4 regions of the Staphylococcus sp. IVB6181 genome follow, and region 4 is predicted to be linked to each of the others. Evidence: riboswitches for the same ligand, from Rfam matches in the RefSeq annotation. Region 4 holds a riboswitch; each other region holds the start of a gene.
What was found. Region 4 has a riboswitch for S-adenosylmethionine ahead of metK (methionine adenosyltransferase). Riboswitches for the same ligand answer to the same signal wherever they lie in the genome.
Positions count from the first base shown of each region.

Region 1: linked by a shared signal. The riboswitch ahead of MUA90_RS03425 (Na+/H+ antiporter NhaC family protein) and the one ahead of metK (methionine adenosyltransferase) in region 4 are both predicted to bind S-adenosylmethionine.
Region 2: linked by a shared signal. The riboswitch ahead of MUA90_RS11585 (MetQ/NlpA family ABC transporter substrate-binding protein) and the one ahead of metK (methionine adenosyltransferase) in region 4 are both predicted to bind S-adenosylmethionine.
Region 3: linked by a shared signal. The riboswitch ahead of MUA90_RS08065 (O-acetylhomoserine aminocarboxypropyltransferase/cysteine synthase family protein) and the one ahead of metK (methionine adenosyltransferase) in region 4 are both predicted to bind S-adenosylmethionine.

Region 1 is NZ_CP095096.1:780,936-786,754, forward strand. It holds gene MUA90_RS03415 (SDR family oxidoreductase) at 48-929, shown strand; gene MUA90_RS03420 (flavin reductase family protein) at 1,112-1,723, shown strand; SAM riboswitch class I at 1,813-1,929, shown strand; gene MUA90_RS03425 (Na+/H+ antiporter NhaC family protein) at 1,999-3,309, shown strand; gene MUA90_RS03430 (SRPBCC family protein) at 3,442-3,963, shown strand; gene glpT (glycerol-3-phosphate transporter) at 4,037-5,392, opposite strand; gene MUA90_RS03440 (hypothetical protein) at 5,522-5,819, opposite strand, start outside.
Region 2 is NZ_CP095096.1:2,365,266-2,371,084, reverse strand. It holds gene MUA90_RS11595 (DUF1361 domain-containing protein) at 1-396, opposite strand, end outside; gene norA (multidrug efflux MFS transporter NorA) at 695-1,861, shown strand; SAM riboswitch class I at 2,002-2,106, shown strand; gene MUA90_RS11585 (MetQ/NlpA family ABC transporter substrate-binding protein) at 2,204-3,022, shown strand; gene MUA90_RS11580 (lactate/malate family dehydrogenase) at 3,042-3,995, shown strand; gene MUA90_RS11575 (hypothetical protein) at 4,336-4,677, shown strand; gene ybaK (Cys-tRNA(Pro) deacylase) at 4,788-5,273, shown strand; gene MUA90_RS11565 (DeoR/GlpR family DNA-binding transcription regulator) at 5,387-5,819, shown strand, end outside.
Region 3 is NZ_CP095096.1:1,643,338-1,649,156, forward strand. It holds gene msrA (peptide-methionine (S)-S-oxide reductase MsrA) at 51-566, shown strand; gene MUA90_RS08060 (homoserine O-succinyltransferase) at 662-1,564, opposite strand; gene MUA90_RS08065 (O-acetylhomoserine aminocarboxypropyltransferase/cysteine synthase family protein) at 1,566-2,846, opposite strand; SAM riboswitch class I at 2,906-3,003, opposite strand; gene mprF (bifunctional lysylphosphatidylglycerol flippase/synthetase MprF) at 3,173-5,698, opposite strand.
Region 4 is NZ_CP095096.1:1,244,724-1,250,542, forward strand. It holds gene MUA90_RS06110 (alpha/beta hydrolase family protein) at 1-246, shown strand, start outside; gene pckA (phosphoenolpyruvate carboxykinase (ATP)) at 310-1,902, opposite strand; SAM riboswitch class I at 2,066-2,181, shown strand; gene metK (methionine adenosyltransferase) at 2,289-3,485, shown strand; gene MUA90_RS06125 (NERD domain-containing protein) at 3,583-4,482, shown strand; gene MUA90_RS06130 (aldo/keto reductase) at 4,621-5,460, shown strand; gene MUA90_RS06135 (fluoride efflux transporter FluC) at 5,540-5,819, opposite strand, start outside.

The DNA of each region.
Region 1 (5,819 bases), 460 kb from region 4:
TTTTGTGGTATAGCATTAATATGACTAATAACGAGGAGTGATAGATAATGGCACCACAAGATCCGCGCAAGAAATTCTCAGATGAAGATTTTCCAAAGCAAGAACAAGAGTGGCCAGGTCTTCAAGCAGATATGGAACCAAAACCTGATTGCGGCGAAACTTCTTATAAAGGACACGGCCGCTTAGAAGGTATCAAAGCACTTGTGACTGGCGGAGATTCAGCAATCGGCCGTGCTGTCGCAATTGCTTATGCACGTGAAGGTGCGTCAGTGGTGATTAACTATCATCCGAAAGAAGAACAAGACGCACAAGAAGTTAAAAAAGTAATTGAAGATACTGGCGGTACAGTTTATCTGAAACCAGGAGATCTTTCAAACGAGTCTTTCAACTATGAATTAGTCGAATATGCGAATGAACAACTCGGCGGTTTAGATAATGTGACACTTGTAGCTGGACATCAGCAATATCACGAAGGCTTCGAAAACTTCAAAACAGAAGATTTCACACAAACCTTTACAACAAATGTGTACTCATTATTCTGGACAGTACAAAAAGCACTGGATTATTTAAAACCAGGCGCAACTATTACGACAACAACATCTATTCAAGGTTATGATCCAAATCCAGTATTGCATGATTATGCGGCTACAAAAGCAGCCATTATTTCATTGACGAAAAGTCTTGCTAAAGAATTAATTGATAAAGGTATCCGTGTCAATTCAGTAGCACCTGGACCATTCTGGTCACCATTACAAATTTCAGGCGGACAACCGCAAAGCAAAATTCCAGAGTTCGGTCAAAGTTCATTGATGGGACGCTGCGGACAACCAGTTGAACTTGCAAGCACCTATGTCTTGCTTGCATCAGATGAATCTAGTTATACAACAGGCCAAGTCTATGGTGTAACTGGCGGTAAACAAATCAACTGATTCAAACATGCAATTTTGCAAGTAACCAATAAATCTGACCCCTCGCTGAATAAAGTGAGGGGTTTCATCATTTGTGATATAAATTCTGGGTAAATGTGAAATGAAAAACACAATATTCGCATTTTGGTAAGCAGTTGCTTATGATAGAGACACTTCAGATAAAGTATAGAAAGGAGATAACAATGAAACATTTTAATCCGAAAGATTTAACGCAAAGAGAAAATTATAAATTATTAAGCGGCAGTGTTTTGCCGAGACCAATCGCATTTGTGACATCCCAAGATAAAGACGGCAATTTAAATGCGGCACCTTTTAGTTTCTTTAATGTGGTAAGCAGCCAACCGCCGATGATTATGATTTCGACAGGCCGTACTAATGGTGTACGCAAAGATACAGCGCAAAATATCATTGATACCGGAGAATTTGTAGTACATATCTCTGAACTGTCAATGATTGAAGGGATTAACAGTACTGCAGCACCGATTGACCGTACAGAAAACGAATTAGAGCGTACAGACTTTAAAACGATTCCTTCGCAAGTAGTAAATGTACCGAGTATCGAAGGTGCAAGTATTACGTTTGAATGCAAATTAGATCGTGTAATTGAACTAGGCAATGATGAAGTCGGCAACGATTTGATTTTAGGCGAAGTTGTACAATATCATATCGCAGACGAAGTCTATATCGAGCCGCATAAAATTGATGTCAAAGCCTTGCATCCTGTCGGTCGTCTTGCAGGTAATGATTATGTGAGACTTGGCGAAGAATTTGTATTAGAGCGCCCAACAGAATAATTGTAAAATTAAATTTTTTCGTTTTCACGATTGACTAAAGCGGACAATCATGATAGGTTTAAAAAGATTCGGAAAATAAAAATAAATAGTACTTATCAAGAGAGGTGGAGTGAAGGGCACTTTGAAGCCTCGGCAACATGGATCGCAGAATTTCTGCGACGCGTGTGCCAATTCCCGTAGCAAAATTGATTGCTAAGAGATAAGAAACAAGCATTGTATCCTTTTTCTTAGCAGGAAAAAGGATTTTTTTAATATATGAGCGAGGTGTTTGAATCATGTCCGAAGAAAGACAAAAAGGGAATGCTTTGGCACTTATTCCTTTGGTTATATTCGTAGGTTTATTCTTAGGTGTCGGTATTATTACAGGCGACTTTACGAAGATGCCGTTGAATATTGCGATTACGATTGCGGTTGTTATCGCATTAGTTATGAACCGTAAACAAAAGTTTGCGGATAAAGTTGAAGTTTTCACTAAAGGTGCAGGTCATTCGAATATTATTTTAATGGTCTTGATTTTCGTTTTAGCCGGGGCATTTTCTAAAGTAACTGAGGAAATGGGCGGCGTTAAATCAACAGTTAACCTTGGGTTGACGTTAATTCCCAGCAACTTATTAATCGTAGGTTTATTTATTATTTGTATGTTCGTCTCTATTTCAATGGGGACATCAGTCGGAACTGTTGCGGCGATTGCGCCGGTTGGTTTCGGTATCAGTGAAGCCACAGATATTTCAGCAGCAATCGCAATGGCAACAGTGGTCGGCGGGGCAATGTTCGGCGATAACTTATCTATGATTTCTGATACAACTATTTCTGCAGTCCGTACACAAAATACACGGATGAGCGATAAGTTTAAAGTGAACTTCAGAATTGTCTTGCCGGGTGCGATTATCACCATGATTATTTTAGGGTTCTTAACGCACAGTGCAACGGTAAGCAGTACAAAAGATTATAGTTTCGAATTTATCAAAGTCATTCCTTACTTATTAGTATTGATATTAGCCTTAATCGGCATTAATGTCATTATCGTACTGATAGGCGGAACTGTCTTGTCAGGCATTATCGGCTTGATTGATGGTTCGTTTAATTGGATTGGATTCTTAAAAGCAGCATCAGAAGGTATGATCGGTATGGAAGATATCGCAATCATCGCTTTAATGATCGGCGGCTTAATCGGCTTGATTCAACACTATGGCGGTATCACTTGGCTTCTGAATTTTGTCCGCAGCAAAGTGAAATCAAGACGCGGGGCAGAATTCGGTATTGCTGGTTTAGTCAGCGCTGCTGATATTTCAACTGCGAATAATACGATTTCTATCTTAATGGCAGGGCCATTAGCGAAGAACATTGCGGATGAATATGATATTGACCCAAGAAAATCTGCTAGTATCTTAGATATCTTCGGCAGTTGTTTCCAAGGGTTGCTGCCGTATAGCCCGCAAGTGATTGCAGCAGCTGGTGTCGCAGGTATTTCACCGTTTAGGCTGGTTCCTTATTCGATTTATCCGATTGTCTTAGGTATCAGCGGTCTGATTGCGATTGCCTTTAACTTGCCGAGACTTAACAAAAGCAAGCAAAAAGCGAAATAACTTTTACTTTCACGCTTGAAAAATGTTAAAGTAATCTTGTTGTGAATTACTATGTTTGTAAGCGCGATTGCTTTGGCTTATATTCTTAAATGCGTTAAAATAATAGAGAGTGTGAAAGTAGGTGACGACAGAGTGGCAAGATATAACATTGAAAACGACGTAGTAGTCATATCATTGGAACGTTTAATGCGTATTCAACCTGAGTTGATTTATCAAGCTTGGACGGATGCTGATATTATGAAACGCTGGTTTATGACTTCTAACCGTTCAAATCAATCAATTGATTTGATTCCTGAAGAAGGCAGACGTTATGAAATTGTAGATGAACGTAACGGCAAAAAGAACAGAGTGACAGGTGTCTTCCAAGAATTAGAAGCACCAAGCCGTATTGTCATGACAATCGGTATGCCTGAATTGAGCGATAAAGAAGATACGATAGAAGTAGAAATCTTCGAACGCGAACCAGGTTCGGATATGACACAAATGAATTTCCGATATACTGCTGTTGTTCCGAAAGAAAGAAGATGGACAACTTTGGAATATAAACAGCAAAAGAAAGAATATCATGATGCGACTGCACATGGTTTTGAAAACATGTTCATTAAACTACAAGAAATTTTAAAAGAGATACAAGAAAACCAAGAAGAATTCTAAAAGAAAAGCAGCGGCACTGAAATATAATTTTCAGTACCGCTGCTTTTATACATATATGAAAATGTTTGAGGAATTATACTGTTTCTTGCCCCCGTTTATTCCAAGTTAAGATGAAGCTGAGCATTGCCAGCAAACTAATACCAGTCAATAAAATGAAGCCGACATCCCATCCGAAGTGATCTACTACAAAGCCGAGTACAATGTTGGCCATCACCGCTCCGAATAAATAACCGAATAAACCAGTTAAACCTGCTGCAGTGCCGGCTGCTTTTTTCGGAACATAGTCTAATGCTTGCAGACCGATCAACATTACCGGACCGTAAATTAAGAAACCAATCGCTACGAGTGATAAATTATCTACCCATGGATTGCCTGCCGGGTTGAGCCAATAAATCAGAACGAAAATTGTTACGCCTAGCATGAAGAAGAAGCCTGCAGGACCGCGGCGGCCTTTAAAGACTTTGTCGGAAATCCATCCGCAAAGCAATGTACCTGGGATACCTGCCCATTCATACAAGAAGTAAGCCCAACCAGATGCTTTCAAATCAAAGTGCTTTTCTTCGCTTAAATAGACAGGTGCCCAGTCTAATACACCGTATCTCACGAAGTAGACAAAGATATTCGCAAATGCAATGGCCCAAATCCATTTGTTGTTGAGGACATAGTTGAAGAGGATTTCTTTTGTAGTTAATTCTGTCTCGAGGGTTGTTCTTGATGCTGTTGGATAGTCATTGCGGTACGCTTCAATTGAAGGCAGACCTTCAGATTGAGGTGTATCGCGAATCAATACATAAGAAATAATCGCAATGATAATCGCTAAAAGTGCGGGATAAATGAAGACGCCTTCGAATCCTTTGAGGTAACCGAAGTTATATAAAGCGGTCATTGAAATACCCCAAGTCGCAATCGGAGCCATCAAACCGCCGCCGACGTTATGGGCAACGTTCCAAATAGCAGTTTTGCTTCCCCGTTCGCTGACACTGAACCAATGGACTAATATTCGACCAGATGGCGGCCAACCCATGCCTTGGAACCAGCCGTTTAAGAACAGCATGATGAACATAATCAAAATGCTGGAAGTAAAGAATGGTACGAAACCAAGCAATAAGTTGACGATAGCTGTTAAAATCAGTCCCAAAGTTAAAAACATGCGCGCATTACTGCGGTCGCTGACAGTTCCCATAACAAACTTGCTGAAGCCGTAGGCAATAGAAACTGCTGATAACGCAATACCTAATTGTCCTTTGCTGAAGCCTTGTTCAATCAAATCCGGCATCGCAAGCGAGAAGTTCTTGCGTAAAAGATAATACCCCGCATAACCGATAAAGATTCCTAAAAATACTTTAAGACGAAGTTCCTTGTATGTAGGATCGACTTGGTCTTTTGAAAGCGGAGCAATCGGTTTCGGCGGTTTTAAAAAGTTAAACATGAAAGCGCCTCCTTAACAAATTATTAACATAATGTTAATACTAAATTTACAAAAAGGCAATATGGGATTTAAAATATAACAAAATAAAAAGACATTCCATATCAGAATGTCTTAGGCGCTTACCTTAATTTAAGAAATCGTACTATGTTTATGCTGCGCAACTCTTGGTTTGTAGTTTGCACCAAGTACATCAATATTCTGCGTAGCAAGTGCATGAATTAATTTCGCAATGACATGCGGTGTACATGAAATATCGATATGATGCGGTGTTAAAACATAATTGACACCTTCTTGGTGTTTAAAATATTGCATGATATCGATGATTTTATCTTTGATAAACATGTCAGACAAACCGTCGACTTTCAGTTTAAAGTGCATTGTCGCTTGGATACTCGGTGCGAATTGATAAATGAAATCTTTCTCTGCA
Region 2 (5,819 bases), 1.1 Mb from region 4:
GAATAGAGGTTTGTCAGTAAGGTGGAAGAGTTCGATATTGATTAAAATATAACAATACAGCGCAAATAAAACGCCGCCGACTAAATAAGTGAAGTAGAGCCATTCTGTTGCGATCACACCATGCATAATACTAAAACCGAATTGGTTCAAATGGATTAAATCCGTCACCATATAAAAGGTGTTAGGGAAGATTAAAATAAAAATCGCTGAGAAAATAATAAATAACGGCCATTCAAACCGGCGCTTAGGTATAAAGAGTTTTATTAACCATACCAATTCAAAAGGGATATATGCTAAAAATAAGTTCAATGCCATGAATTGGTAGAAATTGTCCAATGGCAGTGTCATCAGCATCAGTATAACGAAAAATATGCGTGCAATATATCGTGATTGCATCTTTAAAGCCCTCTCTCTTCATTCATCCATCATAGGGATGTATTGTCTTGCTTCTAAAACAGACAGCAAACGTGCTTTTCTGTCAGACTTAAGTGAATATAATACATCTTTTTAACGGAGATATCAATTAAAAGCGCAGGTTAGGCATACCTTGAAATGAAGCATAAATTTTAAATAATCAGGGAATAATGCTACTAACTTAAGATAAAATTATTTGATTGAGCTATAGAATAACTTTGGTGTATAATAGGTAGTCATTACAAAAATCGACGTAAAATACGCAATAAAGGAGGCTATCATGAGTAAGCAATTAATCACACTTTACTTTAATATATTTCTCGTTTTCTTAGGGATTGGATTAGTTGTACCTGTATTACCTGTCTATTTAAAGGATTTAGGTTTAAATGGAAGTGATTTAGGTATTCTTGTTGCGGCCTTTGCATTAGCGCAAATGGTAATTTCTCCATTCGGAGGCAACCTTGCTGATAAATTAGGCAAAAAACTCATTATCTGTATCGGATTGATATTATTCTCTGTTTCTGAATTTATCTTTGCGATGAGCAGTAATTATACATTGTTAATTATTTCAAGAATTATCGGGGGCTTTAGTGCTGGTATGGTCATGCCGGGTGTAACAGGCATGATTGCGGATATTTCGCCGCCGCAAGATAAAGCTAAGAACTTCGGCTATATGTCTGCCATTATCAACTCAGGGTTTATTTTAGGACCAGGGTTCGGCGGTTTTATGGCTGAATTCTCCCATCGTCTGCCGTTCTATTTTGCAGGAAGTTTAGGTATTATAGCTTTTGTTTGTTCGGTATTCTTTATTCATGGCGCAAAACGCGAAACAACAGATGGTTTCCACCAATTTGTAGAGCCGCAAGAATTAGCTAAAGTTAATATCAAAGCTTTTATTACACCGATCATTATTACATTCGTACTCGCATTCGGTTTAGCAGCTTTTGAAACACTGTATCCTTTATATACTGCAGATAAAGCACACTATGCTCCAAAAGATATTTCTATCGCTATAATGGGCGGCGGTTTAGCAGGTGCTATCTTCCAAATTTTCTTATTTGATAAGTTTATGAAGTATTTCAAAGAATTGACCTTTATTCAAATTTCGCTCTTTTATTCAGCAGTAGTCTTATTCTTATTAGTAGTTGCACACCACTATTGGTCAATCATGATCATCAGCTTTATTGTATTTATCGGTTTCGACATGATCCGACCTGCGATTACCAACTACTTTTCAAATATTGCAGGCAACCGCCAAGGACTTGCCGGTGGATTAAACTCGACATTTACTAGTATGGGCAACTTTGCAGGACCACTTGTCGCGGGTTCATTATATGACGTGAACTTTGAATTTCCGTTGTACATGTCTATTACTGTTATGCTGCTTGGAATTGTAATTATTATGATAGAGAAGACGATTAGAAAGAATAAAGGAATGAAAGTGTAATTTTAAAAGAAAAGATACATGTGCCAGCAGTTTATTGTTGGCACTTTAATTATTACAGTATTTTTTTCAGAAAAATATGAAAATAAGATTGACGAATTATATAACTGGTGGTAACCTTAATACAATTCAATTTAATAAGACTCTTATCAAGAGCGGCGGAGGGATGTGCCCTATGAAGCCCAGCAACCATCGTATATACGAAGTGGTGCTAATTCACAAAAAGCAATTGCTTATGAAGATGAGAGAAAGAACGAAAAGCTTTCTCTTAATTTAAGGGGGAGCTTTTTCTATTGAAAGGAGTCTTGTTATTTGTAAATTACATAGGGATGGTGTCATAGTAAGATGAAAAAATTAATCAGTTTTATCGGGTTATGTATTTTGTTAGTCGTATTAGCAGCCTGCGGTCAAGGTAAAGGCGGAGAAAACAAAAAAATTACAGTTGCGGCCTCTCCTGCGCCTCATGGTGAAGTGTTAGAACATGCTAAGAAAGAAATGAAGAAAAAAGGTTATGACTTAGAAGTAAAAGTCGTTAACGATTATAAAGTGCCGAATAAATTATTAGACAAAGGCGATGTGGATGCGAACTTATTCCAACACGTTCCTTATTTAAAAGCCGAAAAGAAATCACATGGTTATAAAATAGAAGAAGTCGGCAAAGTCTTCACAACACCAATGGGTGTATATAGTAAAAAATACAAAAACATTAAAGATATTCCGAAAGGATCAACAATCTATGTTTCAAATAACCCAGCAGAAGAAGGACGTTTCCTATCATTCTTTGTAAATGAAGGTTTGGTTAAAATCAAAGATGGTGTCAAAATCGAAGATGCAAAATTCGAAGACATTGTGGAAAACAAGAAAGATTTGAAATTCAATAATCAGCAAGGCGCAGAATTCTTGCCGAAAACGTATAAAAGCGGTGAAGGTGCAGCTGTTATCATGAACTCTAACTATGCAATTGATAATGGTTTAACACCTTCTAAAGATGCCATTGTTATGGAAAACGAATCTTCACCATTTGCGAATATCCTTGCGGTAAAAGAAGGACATAAAAATGATGAAAAATTCCAAACTTTGATTAAAGTATTGCAATCAAAAGATATGAAAGCATTCATTAAAAAAGAATACGGTAAAGACGTAATACCGTATGAAGCTAAGTAAGACAAGGGAGAGAATTATAATGACAAAATTAGGGATTATCGGTGTAGGCAGAGTAGGCAGCCAAGTATTGACTGATGCACAATATTTAGGATGCTTTTCACAAATCGTTGTAGTGGATACAGATACTTCGCAAGCTGAAGGAGAAGTCTTAGACCACTTGCATATCCAAGGTTTGAAACGTTCGCATCATGTGGATATCCAAACCGGAGGGTACGAGGATTTAAAAGATGCGGATATCGTAATTATTTCAGCCAGCGCACCTTCTACACCAGATATGAAGGATCGTACCTTATTGACGAAAGCGAACAGTACCATCGTTCATGAAGTCTTCAGCAAGCTTTCTGCTGTAACGACAGAGCCTATTGTTATCTTAATTTCTAATCCTGTGGATGCAATGACTTATTTGGGTCATCAGGCAGGTTATCCAGCTGATAAAGTCATTGGAACAGGAACAATTTTAGAGTCTTCTCGTTTTCGTACTTTAATTGCAGCTTACTACGATGTCGATCCTAAAGACGTAGAGGCTTTTGTTTTAGGCGAGCATGGCTCTCACTGTGTACCTGTTTGGAGCCGTGTACGCATTCATGGTATTGAATTGCCTGAGTTTGAACAGTTAACAGGCGCAGAACCAATCAACCAAGCAGCTGTGTCGCATAGTATTGATGAAGTAGCATTTGATGTCTTTATCAAGAAAGGCTGGACGAATGCGGCCATTTCAAGAGCAGCTGTACAATTAGCACACGCTGTTGTATTGAATGAACATACGATTGAACCGGTGAGCGGTCTAGTCAATCATGAGTATGGCTTATCTGATGGCGCATTAAGTCTGTTAACATTGATTGATCGACAAGGTATAAAACAACGTTTGCCGATAGCACTTTCTGATACAGAGGTACAGCAATTAGAAGCCGCACATCAATTTATTCAACAAGCCATTGAACAAGGCGAACAAGCTATTAAAGAAAATCAATAATATATCAGCAGGTCAGTTGCGAGGTGTTTAACCCCAGCAGTTGACCTGCTTTTTCTGTGAATAGTCTTATTTGTAGTGTGTTTGTAACATGATTTCAATTTTATGGACAAAATTTGAAGGGATAGATGAGAAGGAAAGCAATCAGATAGACGTTAAACCTTGTTAAATAGGATGTTCGCAACCAAAAAGAGGTTTGTGTCACTTTGTGATGTCACCGTTATTTTCGTGTCGGTTCTGTTACATATATTACATTTGGTTTAAATAGCTTACTACTTACCGTTTATGTAAAGTTTTTGTGTTAATATTGTAATCACGAATCAAGGGTGAAGAGGTTATAAGAATGAGAGCGTTAATTTTATGGGTATATGCTGGCATTCTGGCTTGTTGCTTGATTTTTCTGTTAGTATTAGTGACGAATGAAAGCGAACTTGCTAAGTTCCAAAACGGTGTCTCTGCTTTCATGCAAAGCGAGCATGTTTCGTCAAACAACAATGCATCAGAAACTCCTCCACCTACATACAGTGCAGTGGCTGGGGGGGCATCAACACAACATACAGAAGCAGCACATAGTACAAAAGCAGAATCCAATTCAGTATTTGTGATTTCACTCACATTTATCGCAAATGATGTGAGTCAGCAATGGCTTCAGCATTTTACAAAACAAGGCGTATCGGGCAACTGAACTCAGAAATGAGCAGAAACAGTGTCGGGGCGCCTTGTTTTTTTAGGTTTGAAGCGGTATTGATGTTGTCTGTTTGCTTTGCGTGCTATATTAAATATGAGGTGAACGCAATGAAACAGAAGAAGACAAATGCGATGCGCATTTTAGATCGCGAAGGCATCGATTATGAAATGCGTACATTTAAAATGGGCAAGGAACACATTGAAGGACAAGAGGTCGCAAAGCTGATTGGGGCAGATCCTGAACAAGTGTTTAAAACCTTGCTGTTTATTAACAACAATCATGACCCGTATGTATTTGTAATACCGGTAGAAAGCCACTTGGATATGAAACATGCGGCACAAGCTGTTGGAGAGAAGAAGCTGCATTTACTCCCATTAGATGAACTGACTAAAGTGACAGGATATATTCGCGGCGGCTGTTCTCCAATCGGCATGAAACACGCGTATCCGACTGTCATTGATCAATCTGCTGAGCAACAGGAGAAAATCTTTGTCAGCGGCGGACTGCGCGGTGTACAAATGGGTGTGAATGTTTCAGAACTTATTCAAGCCACCGAAGCAAAAGTTGCAGATGTAGCAACACATGAAGGATGAGCAGAAGCTCATCTTTTTTTACGGATTTATGATTGATTTTGAATGAAAATGAATGTTTTTGGTTGAAATTTGAAAGCGGACACATTATAATAAAGTAGAAACGAGGTGGCGATATGATAACGCAAAAAAGATTTGACCTGATTATACAGTTGTTAAAGGAAAAAGAATTTTTGACGCTGCAAGAGTTAATCCAAATGACAGGATGCAGTGCTTCCACAATCCGTCGGGATTTATCGAAATTGCAGAAAATGGGTAAATTACAACGTGTCCATGGCGGCGCAACACTTAAAAATACGGCTTTAAGCGAGCCTGAAATGTCTGAGAAGAAAGAACGCAATATTCAAGAAAAAAGAGAAATAGGCAAACTGGCGGCTGAACAAATTGAAGATCGCGACTGTATTTATATTGATGCGGGTACGACGACCTTTGAAATGATTGAGTATATAGAAGCTAAAGAAATTGTAGCGGTTACTAATGGCTTAACCCATGTAGAAGCATTATTGAAACGCGGAATTAAGACACTGATTATCGGCGGAGATGTTAAAG
Region 3 (5,819 bases), 400 kb from region 4:
TTTACCTAGCAAATGGTACTAAGGTCCCAGAAATAGAAAGGATAGATTGCATGAATATCAATACAGCTTATTTTGCCGGAGGGTGTTTTTGGTGTATGGTCAAACCCTTTGATACGTTTGACGGCATTGAAACAGTCACGTCAGGTTACATGGGAGGCAATGTTGACCATCCTACGTACGAACAAGTCAAAAGCGGAACTACCGGTCATTTAGAAACTGTTAAAATAGAATACGACGTCGCACTGATGTCTTATCATAAATTATTAGAAATCTTCTTTTCCGTGATTGATCCGACAGACGCTGAAGGACAATATCAAGATCGCGGTTCGCAATACCGTACAGCTATATTCTATACCAATGAAGACCAGCGTGAAACCGCAAATCAATATATTGAATCATTAAAATCAACAATTGATAAAGATAAAGCGGTCGCAACAAAAGTCCTGCTGGTAATGCCGTTTTATGAAGCAGAAGCATATCACCAAGACTTTTATAAAAAGAACCCAGAACGTTATGCAGAAGAAGCTGCACAGCGTGAAGCAATTAAACGTCAAAGAGAACAATAACAGATTGTATGTATCATAAAAACAATGCGCAAGCTATGCATCCTTAGGATGTGCTCGCGCATTGTTTTTTTATTTATTCAGCTTGCAAAGACAAGTTACTTATCAAGAATATCCGCTTCTTTTTCCTTCACTGGAAAACGGCACTGTTCCATCATATCCGTCCAGTTTTGAAAGAGCTGCTGACCATAAGGAATCCAATGTGCAGGAAGCGGTTCTAATGAATCTCCTCTGAAATAGTTTTTAGGTTTTGCGGCAGAAGCTGCATTCTTCTCACTATCTCGTATAAACTCATTTAACAACGTATTGCTTTCATATTCAAAATGGCCGCCGATATACAAATCCGATTGGTCTTTATTTGAAATGAAATCAACACCCGTATACGGACTGTAAGTAATAACATCTAAGTCCGCTTCTTCCATCAATTCAGCAGGATCCATATAAGAACTCCTAGATTGCGGAATAATATACTCTGGAATTTCAAACAACGCAGGATGCGCCTGTAAGATTTGATAACGATAAATCCCAGTCAGTTTTTCATTAAACATCCGTTTATGAATGCCGTAACGGTAGTTCAACGCAAACTGTGCGCCCCAGCATATAAATAAACGCTGTTTGACATGGGTATTCGACCAATCGTAAATCTCTTTGAGTTCCTCTATATAATCTACAGCAGAAAAATCAAGATGTTCTACAGGTGCACCTGTCATTATAAAACCATCATAATAATTATCTTTAATCTCATCAAATTCCTTATAATACTGCTCAGCATGTCGATTCGAAGAAGATTTAGGTTGATGAGTAACCGGATAGATAAAGTCGACATTAATGTCGTGACACGTCTGCCCAAGCAATCTTAACAACTGTCTTTCAGCATCTTGTTTCATAGGCATAAGGTTAACAATCAATAAATTCAAACCATTAGTTATCCGTTTATCTTCAAAATCGATGTGTTCCTGCTTTAATACAGGCAGAATAGGAATTCCATCAGTAAAGAGCATCTTAAATCGCGTCTAATCCTTTTTCTAAGTCATTGATGATGTCATCAATATGTTCAAGTCCAATAGATACACGGATAGTTTCAGGTGTAATACCTGCTTTTAATTGATCCTCTTCATTTAATTGCGCATGTGTTGTTGAAGCTGGGTGAATGACTAATGATTTCGCATCCCCAACGTTCGCAAGTAAAGAGAATAATTCTAATGATTCGATAAATTTAATACCTGCTTCATAGCCGCCTTTAACGCCGAATGTAAAGATTGAGCTTGCGCCTTTTGGAAGGTATTTTTGTTTTAAGTCGTAATATTCGCTTGAAGGCAAGCCTGCATATTTAACCCATTCTACTTTTTCGTGGCCTTCTAAGAATTTCGCTACTTTTTCTGCGTTTTCAACATGACGTTCTACTCTTAATGATAATGTTTCTAAACCTTGCAATAATAAGAAAGCATTAAACGGAGATAACGCTGCACCTGTATCGCGAAGTAAAGTTGTTCTGATTTTGAAAGCTAATGCAGCTGGGCCGAAAGCTTCAGTGAATACTAAATCATGGTAAGAAGGATCAGGCTCAGTTAAACCAGGGAATTTGTCATTTTGTGTCCAGTCGAAGTTACCGCCGTCTACAACGACACCGCCCATAGAAGTACCATGACCGCCGATAAATTTAGTTGCAGAATGCACCACAATGTTTGCACCGTATTTAATCGGATTGATTAAGTATGGAGAAGCGAATGTGTTATCTACGATTAATGGAATACCTGCTTCATGTGCAATATCAGCTAATTTTTCAATGTCTTCAACGTTACCTTCAGGGTTCCCTACAGTTTCAATGTATAACGCTTTTGTATTATCTTTGATTGCGTTTTTCACTTCATCAAAGTTTTTGCTGTCAACGATAGAAACATCGATACCGAATTTAGGTAAAGTATGTGCAAATAATGTATGTGTACCGCCGTATAAAGTAGAGCTTGCTACGATGTGGTCGCCAGCATCTGCTACAGTTTGAATTGCATAAGTAATCGCAGCCATACCTGATGCTACCGCAATCCCTGCAACCCCGCCTTCAAGTTCAGCAACACGTGTTTCAAATACTGCTACAGTAGGGTTAGTTAAACGAGAATAGATATTACCAAGTTCTTTTAAACCAAATAAGTTAGCTGCGTGTTGTGTATCGTCAAATGTAAATGAAGTCGTTTGATAAATCGGTACCGCTCTCGAATGCGAAGATTGATCTACCTCTTGTCCTGCGTGTAATTGCAACGTTTCGAATTTAAAATCATTTGTCATGTTCATTTCCTCCTTGAATATATAAAAAATGAGCCTACCTGAAAAAGATAGACTCGCTGGGCTTATCTTTCAGGTCTTCACCTGCTGGAATTAGCACCTAACTTAAATAGGTTGCCTGGTATCGTTGGGCCAGTCCCTCCACCATTCTGGATAAGTTTTATTAATTTATTCAGTAGTATAGAACTAATACAGCGTAATGTCAATAGACTATTCTTATTTTTCTGAATTTTGGCTTTAGAAATAATATTTCGTCAACAAAATTTACATGCATGTAAAAAAGCTGAGACAACGAATACGCTGCCTCAGCCTTGAATACAGTTATACAATTAATGTTTGGAGCGAATTACCCATAAAACTTTGTACATTCCTTGCCATAACGAACTATGACGCGAATATACTAAAAAGCGCGGTTCCCAATTCGGTTTGAATTTCTCTTTATATCTTCTTAAACCGCTGAAACGATACAATGTATTAAAGTTATCAAATACTTTTCCTGCTAAACGTTCATTCCAATACGAGTATTCATTTTGACCCACATTAGATAAAGTCGCCATACCCATATTAAAAGCTTGATACCCCTGTTCCTTGCTCCACAGTAGCATATGCAGATATAACGCATCCATCAGCGGTAAATCTACTTCCGGCAGCCAGCGGATCAAATCGACAGAAATAGCTTCATCATTATGAATCGGCATTAAGCTGCAAAAAGCAATAATTCGACCGTCCGCCTCTCTTAAAATACCGACGGGTGCCTTCTCTAAATAATCATGTGTAAAACGCCCGACTGAAAAATGCATTTCATTTTTGCCGTCCAGCCACGCATCACTGACTTGTTCTAACGCTTTCAGCAAATCTTGATTAAACGGCGGTTCGATAATTTCAAAACTGATGTTTTGTTCTTCGACTTTATTTAACGTAGCACGAAAACCTCTGCGTTTTTTGCCTGAAGTTGTAAACGTGCTTAAATCGATGACCGCTTCTTCCCCAAGCTTAAAGAACTGGTTCCCGAAATCATGATACAGCGGCATATAACGGTCTGTAGCTTGATAGAAAATAATTTCATACCCAACGTATCGGGCGTAATGATACAACGCTTCTAACAAGGCGTTAAAGCGGTTTTTATTACCAATCGGATCACCTAGCACAACTAAGCAATTGGCTTTCAGACGATACATAATAAAAGCCTCTTCTGATTCATCCATAAACACTTGTTTATCTCCGCTATGCAGCAAATGACTTAAATAGTTGCCGCCGTATTGTTCGATAATCGCTTCGCATTGTGCAATATCATTATCAGGTTTCACTTTTTTATATGCTTGTTCAAACAGCCATACGATAAATGTCACAATAACAATCACTGCTAAAATCGTCAGCCATAAATAATAGCGCAGCATCGAGTTGTCGACCTCAATGCGGTACGCATCGACTGCTTCTAATACAAAAGCAATGACAAAATGATTCAACGTTAACATCACAACCGAAATAATCAGCATTGACATCAAGTGGCGCAAACGAATCGGACGTTTGAGCACTTGTGCTTTTAAGAACGCATAAACCAATAAACCAAAGACAATGATCAGCCATGTAATTAATAAAAACGACGTATTGGTATAAACCGTAATCATAAAAATTAAAATAACAGAAATCATCGCAAATAAAATCGCACGTCGGCTTTGTTTGAAAATACCGCGTACATTCAGCATTAAAATCAAACATGCACTAGTATGAATCGTTACCACAATATAATAAAACATGTGATTCGGGTCATAGAGTCCGTCATAAATGATACTGACATTGTTTAATAAGAACATCATACTTGTAAACATAACGAGTACTGCTAAAGACAATGACGGAATCTTTTGCGTGATCATCTTTTGATAAGAAAACAAGAACGATGTCACTTCTTTTGCAGGGGTATAATATTTCGATTGTTCAAGGTAGCGTTTGGCTGAAGTCCCGAATTCAAACATTGATAAAATCAACGCAATGACAACCGGTACAATATAATAAGCGAAACGATACAGCATCAAGGCTAAAACAATCTTTTCTTCCGGCAGATTCAAATGTTTCAAACCGACTAATATCACGACATCAAATGCACCAAAGCCCCCAGGAATGAAACTGATCAAACCCGCAATTGCTGCAATAATAAAGATGCCGACAAATGAAGTGAATTCCACATTCAAATCAACGATACGCAATGCAAAATACAAAACCATACTCGCAGCAAGCCATTCAATACTTGAAACAATCGTCAAATAGACACCTGTAAAACGATGTGATTGCTGTACTGGCTTTTTAATCGTCACAAATACAAACACAGGCAAGAAGCACGCCACAACATATAACAAGACATGTACCACCGGATAGTCATCCAGCAAATGCTTGGCATTAAAGACATGTGTCACAACTAAAATAGATAATAAACTTAAGCCTGTCAGCATCGACAGCAGCACTAATGAAATATAGTGCAGCAAAGTCTTAGTGTCTTTTGTGTATTGTTTATATACCGATACACGCACACCCGCACCGATAAATCCTCCGAACCCGATAATCGAATTCAAAGCATTGATAATATAGCTGACACGCATGACTTTCATCATCGGCATTTTCAGTTTTAATGTACGTACCATTACCACATCATAAAAACTCAACAGTAAAATGGATAGTCCGCCAACCACAAGCAAGCTTGTCAGTTCCACGCGGTTTAATTTTTCAAAGAGCATAAACAATTTCTTAAAGTTAATAGTTGAGAGTTCTCGATATAACGTCATCACAACTATGATAAAAAGCACTGCCGCAAACACTGCTTTAGCACCTGTGATTAATCTGCTTTTCATTCTTTTCGACATATTTCCACTCGATTCTATTTATTCTGATAGCACAATCAGTCATGAAATCTTTTATAATATATGTAAATATTACCACATATCCTTGTGCATGTGACAAAAAATTAAGGCATCACACCTAACA
Region 4 (5,819 bases):
CAACGAGAAGCACTGCAATATATTGATGCAGACAGTCCGCCGATACTTATTGTGCATGGCGGTGAAGATATTCAAGTCGGGATACATCAAGCTTATTATTTAGAGGAATACTTAGAACGTATCGGACATCGTTATCAAACTTTCTATCAAATGAAAGAAGGACATGTACCGCGTCCTAAAGCATTAAAAGAGGTATTAAAGGTCATCCGTCAGTGGATGGCAAAAGTTGAAAATCAGCAAAACTAAAACGACCGAAGCGATGGCTTTCGGTCGTTTTGTAATAGATTATCTATTTTATTGAAAGGGTGATTATGCTTTGAATCCGCCTTTATCAGCGATTTCTTGGCTTTCTTCACCGAATTTCTTGAAGTTTTCAACGAAACGTGAAATTAAATCTTGTGCTTGTTCGCGGTAAGCATCTTGGTTGCTCCAAGCATTGATAGGTTGCAAGATTGAATTTGGAACGTCCTCAATTTCTTTTGGAACACTTAAACCAAAGACTTCATCTTTTTCAAACTCTGCTTTCTTCAAATCACCTTTAATGGCAGCATCTACCATACGACGTGTATATTTAAGGCTGATACGACGACCTACGCCGTATTTACCGCCTGTCCAACCTGTGTTTACTAAGTAAACATCTACGTCGTGTTTATCGATTAAATCACCTAAAAGCTCAGCATAAACTTTTGCATGCAATGGTAAGAATGGTGCACCAAAGCAAGTTGAGAATGATGGTACAGGTTCTGTAATACCGCGTTCTGTACCTGCAAGTTTAGAAGTGAAACCACTTAAGAAGTGATAAAGTGCTTGCGCTTTATTTAATTTAGAGATTGGCGGCAACACGCCGAATGCATCTGCAGTAAGGAACACAATTGTATTTGGATGTGCACCTTTTGAAGGTTTTGCGATATTTTCAATATAATCGATCGGATAAGCAGCACGTGTGTTTTCAGTGTGCTCATTGTCATCGAAGTCAACAGAACCATTATCTTCAACAACTACGTTTTCTAAAATTGTACCGTAACGGATTGCATTATAGATTTGAGGTTCTTTTGATTTTGATAAGTTGATAGCTTTTGCATAGCAGCCGCCCTCGATGTTGAAGATACCGTTTTTGTTCCAACCATGTTCATCATCACCGATTAATTTACGATCAGGTGCTGCAGATAAAGTAGTTTTACCTGTACCTGATAAACCGAAGAATAATGCGACATCGCCTTTTTCTCCAACGTTTGCTGAGCAGTGCATACTCATGATATCTTGCTGCGGCAATAAGTAGTTCATTACTGAGAAGATACCTTTTTTCATTTCACCAGCATATTCTGTTCCCCCGATTAGAATTATACGGTGTTTGAATGAAATGATAACGAATGTTTCTGATTTTGTGCCGTCAACTTCAGGATTAGCTTTGAAATAAGGTGCTGAAACGATTGTGAAGTTAGCTTTGATTTTTTCAGCTTCATCTTTTGAAGTAGGGCGGATGAACATATTGTGCGCAAATAAGTTATGCCAAGCCATTTCATTAATTACAGTTAAACGTAACTGAGTATCTTGGTCACTGCCTGCATAACCATTGAAGACATAGAGTTCATCTTTTTGATCTAAGTAATCTAATACTTTGTCATACAGTCTTAAGAAAGTTTCTTCTTCGATAGGTTGGTTAATTGATCCCCAGTCAATTGCATCTCTATAGGAAGGTTCGTTTACAATAAATTTATCCTTAGGAGAACGACCTGTGTATTGTCCAGTAAGTGCGTTGATTGCACCTAGTTCTGTCAATTCGCCTTCGTTATTGTCTAAAATCTTGTTGTAAAGCTGTGTTTTAGTCAGTTGGAAAAGTGATGATGATTTTCCAATTAAATGTTCCAATTTTTTTCGGTTAGTTTGTGCATCTACTGCCATTTTAAATAACCCCTCCAGAGCATTAAGTATTAATTGTAATTGTAAGCCTTTACATTTTCATAGTATAACATATTACCATGATTATTCCACAACAGATTAAAGATTTTGTAAACATAGAATTGACAAGTGTAAATTGTTTGGGTAGTATTGTGTGTAACGGATTCTCTTATCCTGAGTGGCGGAGGGACATGGACCCAAAGAAGCCCAGCAACCTCTCCTTATTGGAGAAAGGTGCCAAACCGTTTGCAAATGTCATAGAAGACGTTTGAACGATAAGAGCGAAAGGACGTTTAAGGGCTTTCTCTCTATGTATATAGTTAGAAAGTCCTTTTTTATTTGAGCTCGTAGATAGAGAATTTTCGTAAAAAAATCAAAAGGAGTCAGTTATGTCGAATAATAGAAGATTATTTACGTCAGAATCTGTTACAGAAGGGCATCCTGATAAAATAGCGGACCAAATTTCAGACGCTATTTTGGATGAATTATTAAAGAAAGATCCGGATGCAAGAGTAGCTTGCGAAACAGTAGTCACTACAGGAATGGCTATGATTGTCGGAGAAATTTCTACAGCAACTTATGTTGATTTTCCTAAAGTTGTCAGAGATACAGTAGAAGAAATCGGTTATACACGAGCAAAATATGGTTATGACAGCCAAACAATGGCGGTTATGTCAGCAATTGATGAACAATCACCTGATATTGCTCAAGCAGTTGACCGTGCGCTGGAATACAGAAATGAAATTACGGAAGAAGAAATCGAAAGTACAGGAGCAGGGGACCAAGGTTTAATGTTTGGTTATGCGACTAATGAAACAGAAACTTATATGCCTTCACCTATCTACTTCTCTCATCAATTAGCAAAACGCTTATCAGATGTTAGAAAAGACGGTACTTTAACATACTTAAGACCGGACGGCAAAGTTCAAGTGACTGTTGAATACGATGAAAACGATCAGCCTGTTCGTATTGATACTATTGTATTATCTACACAGCATGCAGAAGATGTAAGTTTAGATCAAATTCAAAAAGACATCAAAGCGCATGTTATCGATCCAATCGTACCGAAAGCATTATTAGATGAAGAAACAAAATTCTTCATCAATCCTACAGGACGTTTTGTAATCGGCGGACCGCAAGGTGATGCTGGTTTAACAGGCCGTAAGATTATTGTAGATACTTATGGCGGATTTGCACGTCACGGCGGCGGATGCTTCAGCGGTAAGGATCCTACAAAAGTGGACCGTTCAGCAGCTTATGCGGCACGTTATGTGGCTAAGAATATTGTTGCTGCGGGCTTAGCAGATAAATGCGAAGTACAGCTTGCTTATGCAATCGGTGTTGCTGAACCAGTATCGATTTCAATTGATACATTTGGTACAGGCAAAGTGTCTGAAGGTGTGTTAGTTCAAGCAGTCAGAGATAACTTTGATTTGCGCCCAGCAGGCATCATTAAGATGTTAGACTTGAAGCGCCCGATTTATAAACAAACAGCAGCATATGGTCACTTCGGCCGTACAGATGTTGCATTACCTTGGGAACGTGTTGATAAAGTGGATGTATTGAAAGCAGCAGTCCAAGCATAATTTCGTACTTTTTGAATAAAATACGCTTTATTATCGATACATTTGAAAATTTCCTTTATAATTGGTAGTAAGATAAGTAAAGGAGCGGAAATATGTTATGGGACCATTGGAAATTGGTTTAATTGCAGCAATTGTTGTAGCTGTTATCTGTTTTGTACTCTTCTTAATTGCGTTAAACAGTAAGAAGAAAGCAAAATTGCAAGCAGAAGAACAATATGAGGCAAAAGAAAGAAGTTTAAAAGAAAATTATGAAGACGAGTTGGAAAAAGAACGCGTCGAACATAAAAAAGCGGTCACTAAACAACGCGCTGATTTTGATGAAACAGTAACTTCGAAAGACCGTGAAATTGATGCGCTGAAGCTCTTCTCTAAAAATCATAGTGAATATGTGACAGATATGCGTTTAATCGGTATCAGAGATCGCTTGGTCAAAGAAAAACGTATCCGTCCTGAAGATATGCACATCATGGCGAATATTTTCTTGCCGAAGAACGATTTCAATGATATTGATCGCATCAGTCATTTAGTGTTAACGCGTACAGGGTTATACATTATTGATTCACAGTTATTGAAAGGGCATGTTTATAACGGTATCAGTAAAGAACAATTCAGTACTTTACCGACAATTGAACAAGTCTTTGATGTACTTGATTTAGATAAACGTCATCCTCAAACACTAGTGTTAGATGAGAATGATGATAAGCAATCAGCTTCATTTGTGAATTATTCAAATCAATTAAAACGTGTAGAACAGCTTGCTGAAACGTTGAAACGCGAATTAGATTTGAAATATACACCAATGGCATTGCTTTACTTCAACCCTAAAAATGAGGGTGCTGTAACGATTTCTAACTATTCTCAAACAACGAATACAAAAGTATTGGTTGGACCTGAACAGTTAGATGAATACTTTAATAAATTCGTATTCCATGGACGTATTCAATATAATGTTGAAGATTTGCAACGTGTCATGGAAGAAATCGAATCATTCAACTAAACGACAAAGTACCATTGACTGCAAGTATTGCAGTGGATGGTACTTTTTCATTTTAACCAGGACTTTCACTCATGCACTGTTTAACAATTAAGCGTATAGTAAAGGTTGAGAAAAGCGAAGGCTAAAGGAGAGATAGAGATGGAGTATATTACATTTTATAATGGTAATACAATGCCGAAAGTCGGATTAGGCACTTTCAGAGTAGAAAATAATGATCAATTAAAAGCATCTGTTCAATATGCTATTGAACAAGGTTATAGAAGTATTGATACTGCTATGATTTATCAAAACGAAGAAAAAGTAGGAGAAGGTATTAAAGCAGGTATAGCCGCTGCAGGAATAAAACGTTCAGATGTGTTTATTACCTCTAAACTTTGGTTGGATGATTATGGAAGAACGAATGTAGAAGCGGCTTATCAAACATCACTGGATAAATTAGGATTGGATTATTTAGATTTATACTTAATGCACTGGCCTGGTACAGATGAAGATTTAATGATAGAAACATGGCAGGGTATGGAAGATTTATTGAAAGATAATAAAGTTAAAAACATCGGCGTCAGCAATTTCCATCCCCATCATTTAGAAGCCCTATTATCACATGCTTCTATCAAACCTGTTATCAATCAAGTTGAATTTCATCCTTATCTGACACAAAGTGATTTAAACTTATATTTAAATGCACAGCGTATTCAAATGGAATCATGGTCGCCCTTAATGAATGCACAAATTCTTGAAGATGAAACTGTAAAACAAATTGCAAAAGAAGTTGATAAATCTCCAGCACAAGTTATCATTCGTTGGAATCTTCAACATGATGTGGTAGTAATTCCAAAATCAGTAACACCTTTTCGCATCAAAGAGAATATTCAGGTCTTTGATTTCGAACTTACTGAAGACCAAATGCAGCGCCTTGATAATTTGAATCAAAATAAAAGAGTAGGGCCTGACCCAGAACATTATGAAGGTCATAAATAAAGAGGATAACATAGAATGAAAATAGAGAAGCGGGTTCACTACAAAACCTGCTTCTCTATTTTTGCTTATCTTTTCATTTTTAAACTAAATGATAGCCGATCAGACAAGCCGCAAAACATAAACCATACTGCAATAAACTATAAACAATGAACAGTGTCAGTTTTGTTTTATTCATTAGCATTTGTGACAGCTCTGAAGAAAGCGTAGAAAAAGTGGTTAAACCACCTAAAAAACCTGTAACGAGCAATGGCGACACAAACGCATGTCCTATGGCCATACCTGAAATAATACTGATCAAAAAGCTGCCGGCTATGTTAACGATTAATGTCGCAATCGGAAGCTGCGTACGTAGATTTTTA